Regions from separate parts of the Ureibacillus sp. FSL K6-3587 genome, predicted to be linked through region 3. Evidence: riboswitches for the same ligand, from Rfam matches in the RefSeq annotation. Region 3 holds a riboswitch; each other region holds the start of a gene.
The links. A riboswitch is a leader RNA that binds a small molecule or an ion and turns the genes downstream of it on or off. The one in region 3 is predicted to bind thiamine pyrophosphate.
Positions count from the first base shown of each region.

Region 1 (3,280 bases), 1.2 Mb from region 3:
TTGTGCGTTCGCTGGTGTGATGCCGCCAATTGCCACAATGGGGAAATTCGGATACATTTCACGAGCCTTCCTTAAAAAAGCCACTCCCGCAGGCTTTTTTGCATCCGGCTTTGATTTCGTTTCATAGATTGGACCGATGCCCACATAATCGGCGCCGCTTTGGACGGCTTTCACCAATTCTTCTTCATTATGGACGGAAACACCGATAATTTTATTTTGAAACTTTTCCCGAATTTCTTGGATCGGTGTATCGTCTTGTCCCACATGAACACCATCGGCATCAATTTTTAACGCAAGTTCCACATCATCGTTAATGATAAAAGGCACCTGATACTGTTTGCATAAGGATTGGCATTCCCTGGCAAATTGTTCAAGCTCCCCACCGGTTAACGGTTGTTTCCCTTTTTCCCTCAGTTGAAAAAAAGTAATTCCCGCTTGCAATGCATCTTTCAATACTTCAAGGGGATGTTCGCTCTTGCAATTTTCCGTTCCCATAATGAAATAAACCGCCAACTCTTTTCTATTCAATGATTTCCACCTCCGCTTCATATCCCAACCGATGGGCAAAGTGATTCGTCGGTCCATGGCCATGGCCGATATTGAGCGGATTTTCGATTGCCCCTTGGACAAATTTTTTCGCTTCAATAATGGCTTCCTTCAAAGACAGCCCTCTTCCCAAATGGGCGGTAATGGCTGCAGAAAAAGTGCATCCTGTCCCATGGGTATGTTTCGTATTGATTCTTTTTGATCTCATTTTGAATGAAGACCCGTCTTTGAAAAACACCGTATCAACTGCGGATGGCCCGTCCAAATGCCCCCCTTTCATGACGACGCAATCAACTCCAAGCTGCAAAATCTTCTCCGCCGCTTCCCGGATCTCTTCCGCAGTTTGAATGTTCATGCCGGTGATGGTTTCCGCTTCCGGGATGTTTGGGGTGACAATGTTCGCAATCGGCAGCAATTCCTTTTTCATGGCCCGCACGGCATCTTCTTGCAGCAACGCTTGTCCGCCCTTCGCAATCATAACCGGATCGACAACGATTTGAACTTCTTGATCCCTCAAGCTTTTCGCGATTCTTTGAATAATATCCGCAGAAAACAACATTCCCGTTTTCAAGGCTTTTACATCAAAATCTTCGAAAACCGCCTTCATTTGAAGTTCGACAAAATCAGGAGTTGTTGGATAAATCCCTTCCACACCCAACGTATTTTGGGCCGTCAATGCCGTAATGACGGATGTGCCAAAAACCTTCAGCTCCTGGAATGTTTTCAAATCCGCCTGAATGCCGGCGCCTCCACCGCTGTCCGAGCCTGCAATCGTCATAACGATATTCATTATAATTCACCTCTTGAAATTTGATGTAGACCGTTTATGATTTCCACTTGGAATGAACCAAGGTATTTTTCTTTCGAAGCAAATTCGGCCACTTTTTTATAATCGGCCAACACGTTCCGGATATTTTCGAGTCTGTCCCCTTCCAAACATAATGCTCCCGCGCAAATGGCGCTCAATAAACAGCCCGTCCCCGTCACCTGCGTCATCCACTCATGGCCGCCGCTGACAAAAAGAATCCATTCCCCATCCGTTACTACATCTTCTTTTCCTGAAACCGCAACCATTGTTCCAAATTTCTTGGCCGTATCCTTTGCCACAAGGACAATATCCATCTCCCCTTCTCCGCTGTCCACACCTTTTGCCTGCCAATCGATTCCGGCGATTGCAGCCAATTCACCGGCATTGCAACGGATTAAATCAAACTTGATTTCTCTCAACAGATTTTCAGACACCTCTTTACGATATTTCGTGGCACCTGCCCCCACCGGATCCAATACAACCGGAATATTCAATTCATTCGCTTTTTTTCCGGCTAAAAACATGGCTTCCACTGAATTTTTATTCAATGTGCCAATATTGATTAACAATGCATCGGCAATCGATGTCATATCTTCAACATCCAATGGCTCATCCGACATGACAGGTGAAACGCCAATGGCAAGCAAGCCGTTTGCTGTAAAATTTGTCACCACGGTATTGGTAATGCAATGGATCAATGGATTCTTTTGTCTGATTTTGTATAAGCTCATTTGTTTTCTCCTTTCAATCCGGATTAATCTTTTGAAACTTAAAAATGCTCTTTTGCACGGCGCAAAAGAGCATTGAAAAGACTGCAAGTATCTTCAATTGCTCCCTACGGCAGTGCTAACTGCATCAGGTTCAAAGGGTTAGGTGTTTTCACCTTCTCAGGCACTCGGCCACCCCTGCAATTTCCAAAATTCCCTATGTAATTAAAAAGCTCTCCAGTAATTGGAGAGCAAAAAATTCACAATATCCATCTATGAATTCATGGATTGCTCCCTACGGCAGTACTGGCTGCATCCGGTTCAAAGGGTTAGGTGTTTTCACCTTCTCAGGCACTCGGCCACCCCTGCAAAAAAACATAATAATTCAGTTGTTTCCTACATTATACCATATGGATTTTTCAATTTTACATGATTTTATAAAACTAACAAACTTGGTTATTTCGATTCATTTATTCATTGCAGTTCGATTTTCCCGTCTATTTCGATATCATCCAAAGCTTGGTTTGCCAACCGGTCCGCTTCTTCATTTTCTTTTCGGGAAACCGGTTCAAATTCGGGTTTGATGCCAAGCCGGTTCAAATATTCATCAATTCGATCCGCCCAATTCATCAACTCTTTTTCATAAACCGGCCATTCACCGCTCATTTGATTGATCACCACTTGCGAATCGCCGATAAATCGGACCGTTTGGTGATGGACGCCAAGAGACTCCAATTCTTGGACAGAAAAATGAAGCGCTGCGTATTCCGCTTCATTATTGGAAGAAAGACCATCCAAAGTCAAATTTTTCCGCAACCGATATTTCTTTCCGTTTTGCTCAAAATAAATGACACAACCCAACCCGGATATGCGGCTTTCAAGATTAAATCCGCCATCAAAATAAACCGTCACATTCGAAGGTTCCGTTTCCATCTCTTTTATATATTTTTTTATTTCTTTCAATGTCCAAGTCGAATCATGTTCATCCAAAAAAAGAATGTTTTTTGTTCTTCCGGTTTTCATCAGCTCTTCCGCGACGGAAAGTGCGTGCGCTGGAGGCATTTCTTCCGAACGAAAAACCGTTTCCACACCCTTGTGGTGATACGTCCATTCGATTGTGATTTTCAAAAAGACCCCTCCCTTTTCCCTATTTTCTACAATAGTATTTTCAATTGGACGACAAAGATACGAAATATCCTTTCCCCGCCTTTATATGTTC
Region 1 covers NZ_CP151969.1:3,049,570-3,052,849, forward strand. The annotation lists gene thiE (thiamine phosphate synthase) at 1-528, opposite strand, end outside; gene thiD (bifunctional hydroxymethylpyrimidine kinase/phosphomethylpyrimidine kinase) at 521-1,336, opposite strand; gene thiM (hydroxyethylthiazole kinase) at 1,336-2,085, opposite strand; TPP riboswitch at 2,170-2,271, opposite strand; TPP riboswitch at 2,337-2,438, opposite strand; gene NSS77_RS15015 (reverse transcriptase-like protein) at 2,536-3,189, opposite strand.
Region 1: linked by a shared signal. The riboswitch ahead of thiM (hydroxyethylthiazole kinase) and the one ahead of thiT (energy-coupled thiamine transporter ThiT) in region 3 are both predicted to bind thiamine pyrophosphate.

Region 2 (3,280 bases), 1.1 Mb from region 3:
GGCTGATGCAAGATGGGCGATGGCAGTCCTTAAATTATTCGCTTTATAGGCGGCAATGCACATGCCGACACCTGAAGCCGCCACACCGAGGTTTGCCGCTCCCGCTGCGACCCTGAAATCATAATGGCGGTAGCAACACCGATCGTTGAAATCGGTGAGAGAATCAGAATGGAGAACACCATTGCGATTAACATACCCATGAACACAGGTTGTAAATTTGTTAAGTAGATAATGCCTTCCCCGATGGCCAAACTTGCATCACGGACGTAAGGCAAAATGGCCAAACCGATTAAACCGGGAATGAAAATGGTAAGGGCCGGCATCAATAACAATGTCCAATCCTTCAATTTCACATCTAAGAATTTTACGAATAATGTGGCAAGGGCTGCCGTAATCCCGATATTGATGACCGTTCCAATCCCCGCCATCGTAATGACCCCATTTTCATCCATTGTCGTTACACCGCTGCCGATAAAAGCTGCAAGTCCGATGGAACACATTTGAACCGGATTCAGTTTGAATTGGATTCCAATCAGAACCCCCATAATCACCGGCAGTAAGCTCATCACAAGTACAGAGGCGTTCAAAACGGCGGTCAAGAACGTTTCAAGGGGCCCTGCATGTGGAATAATCAATTTTAATATTTCTCCGACAAGAGCATTAGGGATCAAACAAACCACAATCCCTAAACTCATTCCCGTTAATAATTTACTGAAGAAATCTTTCATCGTTGCAAAACCCTTTCTGTTAGAACTGTTTTAATAGTGGAAATATTGTATATTAATATAGTAAATTATATATAAAAATAATATTTTATCAACTATAAATATTTTGATAATTCATATTAAAGATAAATTTTTGAAGTTTAAACATCCTTTGTTTATAGGTTTAATCGAGTGAAATTAGGTTTGGGAGAGAAAAAAAGGCATCTATTTATTATTTTTTATCAAAATATTTTAGTGAAAGAGAGGTTGGGACAAAAGATAAAAAACACCATTTTCTCCCGGGAGAAAATGGTGTTTTTTTGATAATTGAAGAAAATTGATTTCCGTTCCGGGGACGCTTTCCGCGGGCCCGACTCGAGCCTCCTCGGAGCTCAATCCTTCGCTCCTGCGGGGTCTCGAGAGGGCTCGTCGCAGGAAAGCTTTTGCTTTGCGACTAAGCGTGCGCGACAGGAGCACTCGCCCCGTCACTCCAATCAATTTATTACAAAAAATCTTTTTGCAGCTCGTTCACTTTATTAGTTATGTCCCAGCCTCGTCCGAAAAAGCGGTTAACCCGTTTTTCAGACAGCCCGATCGCAAAATGAAACATCCTATTAGGATGTGGTTGTTTTATTCGTTTCAATGTCAAATCCTTTTCGCTGAATCAACCGGGGTGCGGCTGAAAGGAGAAGTACGATCAAAATCGAGCAGAAAATGGCCGCGCCAATCATCGTTGCACCATTTACGACCAACGAATAGATCACTGGGGACATTCCTTCCGGCGCATATTCCGCCCAGAAAACGACACCCGCAAGAAAATGCCAAAAATACCGGGCGATACTTCCCAGGAAGACGGCCAATACAGCCAAAATCAATCCTTTTGCTTTCTTCTTCTCTGCAAAAAAGGCGATTTGTATCTGTTTATACAATAATCCGGCAAAATATATAGGCATCCCCCGTGGCCACTTGCAACAACCCCCAAATAAACCCGGAAATCACGCTGACAGTGAATCCCCAACGGAAAGCTAAAATGAAGACAGGCAACATGGCACAGGAAACCGACATCCAGGGCCCCAATTGGATCGATGGCAACAAATCCAAAATTAAAGCGAATGCCGCAAAAAACGCCGCTTCAATGAGAGCCTGCAATTTAATTTTTTTCATAAAAAAATTCTCCCCTCCACAAAATGGAAACCTCAAGGGGGAGAATATGTATGGAGAACTCCTCGTCCACCATTCAACATATATCCAAAATCCCACAATCCCTGCGCAAGCATTATCTTACAGGTTCGAAGGGTCAGAACAACGAAAAGTTGTTCACTCTCAGCACAAAGCTCCCCCTGTGGTTTCAATCATGATTTTAATTTTGTCGCTCTAAGTATAGCTTGAAAGATCGTATTTGTACAGGGGATAGGAAGTTTTATATTTAAAAATGGAAAATTCGCTTTTGGTAATCAAATAAAAACAGATCTGTTTAAACCAGAGAAATGCAGGCGGCGTTCGACGATTTTCCTGCCGCATTCTATTATCCATCCTTGTTTGTTGCAGTTTTGAATCCTGGATTAAAAAGCACTTTTTCATTCATGGCGAAAAGAAAATTTATTATAATAATATTCATAAAATCCCATGAAAGGAGAATAATGATCATATGATGAAACAAGCCGTTTTCGAACAACTGAAACAGGCGATGAAAGAAAAGGATGCCGTTGCAAAAGGAGTTCTTACATTATTAAAATCCGCCTTGGATCAAGCGGAAAAAGAAAAAGGTTCCGAACTTTCCCATGAAGAAGAAATTGCGGTTGTCAATCGTGAAGTGAAACAGACCCATCAAGCCCTTGAAGGAGCAAAGCAAGCAGGCCGGGAAGATTTAATCGAAAAGGAAAACCGCAAACTGGAAATTTTGCAAAGTTTCTTGCCAAAACAATTATCTGAAGAGGAAATTGCCAATGTTTTAACAGAAGCAGGCATTTCAAAAGGAATGAATATGGGGGAGGCGATGAAAATCGCAAAACCGCTCCTTGCAGGAAAAGCCGATGGAGCAACGATCGCGAAAGTGGTAAAAAGCCTCATTTAAGATTAAAAAGACTTGTTTAAAAATTTAGACAAGTCTTTCAACTTTTTGTTGACAGCAAAATAAAACTGTACTATATTAGAATCATCAAACAACAACTGTTATAGTACAAATCAAAAAGGAGTGTTTTTTATGACTACTTATCAAGAAGGCTATGAATATTACGTTTCCAAATGTGAACAATTCGGTCTGGAACCAATCAATTTTTCAATTTTCGTTGAGCATCTATCCCAAGAACAATTGGATCAATTCAACGAACATGCACGAAAAACGAAAGAACAAGCAAATGCATAAGAAAATCGCGAATATATTCTATAACCATTACAGATCGCAGAAAAGAGAGGTCATACATTTGTCTACATTAAACATACGAGCCAGTTAACAACCTTGCTTGTCGAGTTGCCGCAAGCAAGGTTGTTTTATTGGTAAAAAAAAAAACACCATTTTCATTGAAAATGGCGTCCAAAAACTGCTATTCATCCAGCAAATCAAGAATTTGTTTGTA
Region 2 covers NZ_CP151969.1:2,949,460-2,952,739, forward strand. The annotation lists partial or broken gene NSS77_RS14540 (PTS sugar transporter subunit IIC) at 1-728, opposite strand, end outside; partial or broken gene thiT (energy-coupled thiamine transporter ThiT) at 1,319-1,868, opposite strand; TPP riboswitch at 1,949-2,055, opposite strand; gene NSS77_RS14550 (GatB/YqeY domain-containing protein) at 2,353-2,778, shown strand; gene NSS77_RS14555 (transcriptional regulator) at 2,908-3,069, shown strand; gene NSS77_RS14560 (nucleoside-diphosphate sugar epimerase) at 3,248-3,280, opposite strand, start outside.
Region 2: linked by a shared signal. The riboswitch ahead of thiT (energy-coupled thiamine transporter ThiT) and the one ahead of thiT (energy-coupled thiamine transporter ThiT) in region 3 are both predicted to bind thiamine pyrophosphate.

Region 3 (3,280 bases):
GCATCATCATTTATTTTTTGCAGCATCGGCTTTTTGGGACGCCCTATCCTTTCTTCCAGGAAAACCACATGTATGAAAAACTTTATGGAACGGGTTGGTACATATATTTTGCAATGGCATATTTCATTGGTTCAAATTACGAAAAAATTCAACCGTTGTTAATAAAATATCGTATATTCACTTTACTATTTACGGCTCTATCCGCGCTATATATTTGGTATGGTTATAAGTTTGGAATGGTGGAAATCCATTCCCGCAGAATGGATTTGGTTCCGTTTGTCGTCGGAATGACAAATGCGGTTTTGGCTTATGGACAACTCATTCCATCTTATAGAATCATTCGCATCATAAGCAAATATGCATTCATGATTTATCTGATCCATTGGAATGTTCTCTCATTGACGGCCAAGTATTTCGTGGGATTTCTACCCAATGGCTATTTGGCCGTTTTGGGAATGATCATTTTTGCGGTTCTTGTATCGATTATTGTTTCCAAAACCATCTCCTATCTCCCATTTGGAAAATGGATTGTAGGGAAAATTCGATAAACGGACGGCAAAGAAAAACGGATTGGGAACCTTCCGGTGTTCTCAATCCGCTTTTTTTATTGTTCAGAACGCTTTTCAAATCGGCATGTAACCGTTATTCATTTTCTTTTTTTATGAGTCTTGGGCTTGCTGTAAAAATGAATGCCGCCACAATAGCCGTTATGATGATGGCAGGAAGCATATAGGAACCGTTATATACGATGGAATAAATCCAGGCATTTTGATCGCCTGCGTATTCTTTGAAGAAAATCGCTCCGGCAATTGTATGGCAAATAAAGCGCAACAATCCTCCGACAACCGTACCGATCACAACATATAATGCAATTTTCTTTTTGTTATTTTGCAATACGCCGGCCAACACCGGTTTCCGAACAATTGCGGCAAATCCCACAAACGTGAAAGCAAAGATATAATCCAGGATTGCTTGCGCCCAATGGACGATAAACGGATTAATCGTCATGTTCAACAGCCCTATCAGCAAACCCGTAACAAGCCCTGCAGATAGTCCCCAACGAATCGCAATCAAAATAATTGGCAGCATCACTAAACTGATGGATCCGCCCTGGGCCCAAATCGAAAATTTTAATTGGTCCAACACATAACCGATAGCCGCAAAAATGGCAATTTCAATCATCCATAACAGTTTTTGATTTCTCATTCCGCATACTCCTTTCTCTTCGTTATTAAAACGCGAGAGAAGGATAGAAAAGAAAAAGCGTCCGGACAGATCCGAGACGCATTTGTTTCGGTTTCTATCCCACATCCCTACGCAAGTACTAACTTACAGGTTCGAAGGGTTAGTGCATACGGCACACTCTCAGCTGACTTCATCAGCACCCCTTGTGGTACACCTAAAATATTCTGTTGGGAACAATGCCATTTTATCAAATTCTATAAATATTTCAACTTCATGGTTTATTTTAATAGAATTGTTGTTTTGCTGTATCCTTCTTTTTGTTTTTCCACTTGCAACACAGCTGGCATTGCCGATTTTAATTCCTCCACATGGGAAATGACTCCGATCATCCGGCCGGATTTTTGAAGTTCAATGAGCGTGTCGATTGCTTTCATTAAGGATTCTTCATCAAGGGAGCCGAATCCTTCATCAATGAACATTGTTTCAATATTGACATTTCCTTGATAGCTTTGGATCACATCCGCCATACCCAATGCCAGGCTTAAAGATGCATTGAATTTTTCCCCTCCGGATAATGTTTTTACATCCCTCGCTTGTCCTGTATACGTGTCATAGACATCCAACCCTAAACCGCTCGCTCTTCCGTATGATTCAACCCTGTCGGAAACTTGCAAATAATATTGGCCGTTTGATAAGTTTTTCAGGCGCAGGTTGCTTGCTTCGGTAATGAGCTCCAAATAGCCCATTTGCACATAGCGTTCAAAGGATATTTTTTTGCTGTTTTGGCCGCGGAGCAAATTGTAAAGCTCGATGATTTGATTGGATTTTTCCTCCATCCGGAAAATATCGTTTGCGATTCCTTCGAGCTTTTCCGCAAAGTCAATGCAATGCTTTTCGCAAGCTTTGGAATGATTTAAAGCATCCAGGGCTTTTTCATAATTGGACTGAAGCTCTCCCAACTCGTTTTCCGCTTCGGTCAAGTCCATCTTTTCTTTGCCTTTCAGCTTTTCTTCCCCTTCCCTCACTTGCATTTCCAATGAATGAAGCTCTTTCGAATAATCGTCATATTGCTTTTGCAATGATTCCATTTTTTGCGGCGAAAGCCGGGCCTGCAAAAATTCTTCCGTTGAAGCAAAGTTCGCTTCCTTAAGGGCGGAAAGAAACTCTTCTTTCACCCTTTGAACTTTTCTTTGTATATGTCCGACTTGTTCCATTGTTTGTTTAAATGCCTCTTCCACCGCCGCGGTTTGTTTACCCGCTTCCTGGTATGCCATTTGCGCCCGCTCCCAGGATTCTTTTAACTGCCCTTTTAGACGGCTGGCTTCTTGCAATGCAGCTTTCAATTGTGAAAGATCCTTCAATTCTTCAGGAATGGATTTTTTTTGCTGCTCAAGTATTGTTTTTTCCTTCGTATATTTTTCATGTACTTCATTGTATCTTTGCGCACTTTCCTTTTGAAGCTTCCCAACCTGTTCTTTTTCTTCCTGCAGCCTTTTTAGCCGTTTTCTGCCGGAGGAGAGTACTTCTTTTTGTTTTTCCACTTCTTTTACCTTGTTATGAATGGTCTGCAATTGATTGATAAAATGCGATTCTTCAACCATCGGCGCATTCAAGGCAATGAAAGTTTCTTCGATTTCACTCAATTGTTGGCGCTTTGATTCCAATTGACCTTGTACAGCAAATTTATGTTGCTGCGCTTTTTCCAAAGCCGCTCTCAGTTTTTTCAATTCATCCTGCTCTACAATTTCCGTCGTCTCTTTATGTTGGATGTGATGCTCCGTGCTGCCGCAAACCGGGCAAGGCATGCCAGGCTTAAGGCTTGCAGCAAGAATCGCCGCTTGGTTATTCAACCATTTTTCTTCTTCCTTCGCATATAGTTCATGAATTCTCCCATATGCTTCATTGGCCTTTTTGTATTCATCTTCCAACTTTTGAATATGTGACTTTGTTTCATGGTATTTGGAGAAAGCATCTGCAATTTCTTTTAATCGGCGTTCCTCTTCCAACAGCTCATTATAGGATTCTGTGGCTTCTTCAAGCTTTTCGATTTTTTGACTCAGCTCTGAAACAGCCTCCGCCTTCTCTGCCAATTGTT
Region 3 covers NZ_CP151969.1:1,864,294-1,867,573, reverse strand. The annotation lists gene NSS77_RS09140 (acyltransferase family protein) at 1-548, shown strand, start outside; gene thiT (energy-coupled thiamine transporter ThiT) at 643-1,206, opposite strand; TPP riboswitch at 1,294-1,399, opposite strand; gene NSS77_RS09130 (SMC family ATPase) at 1,464-3,280, opposite strand, start outside.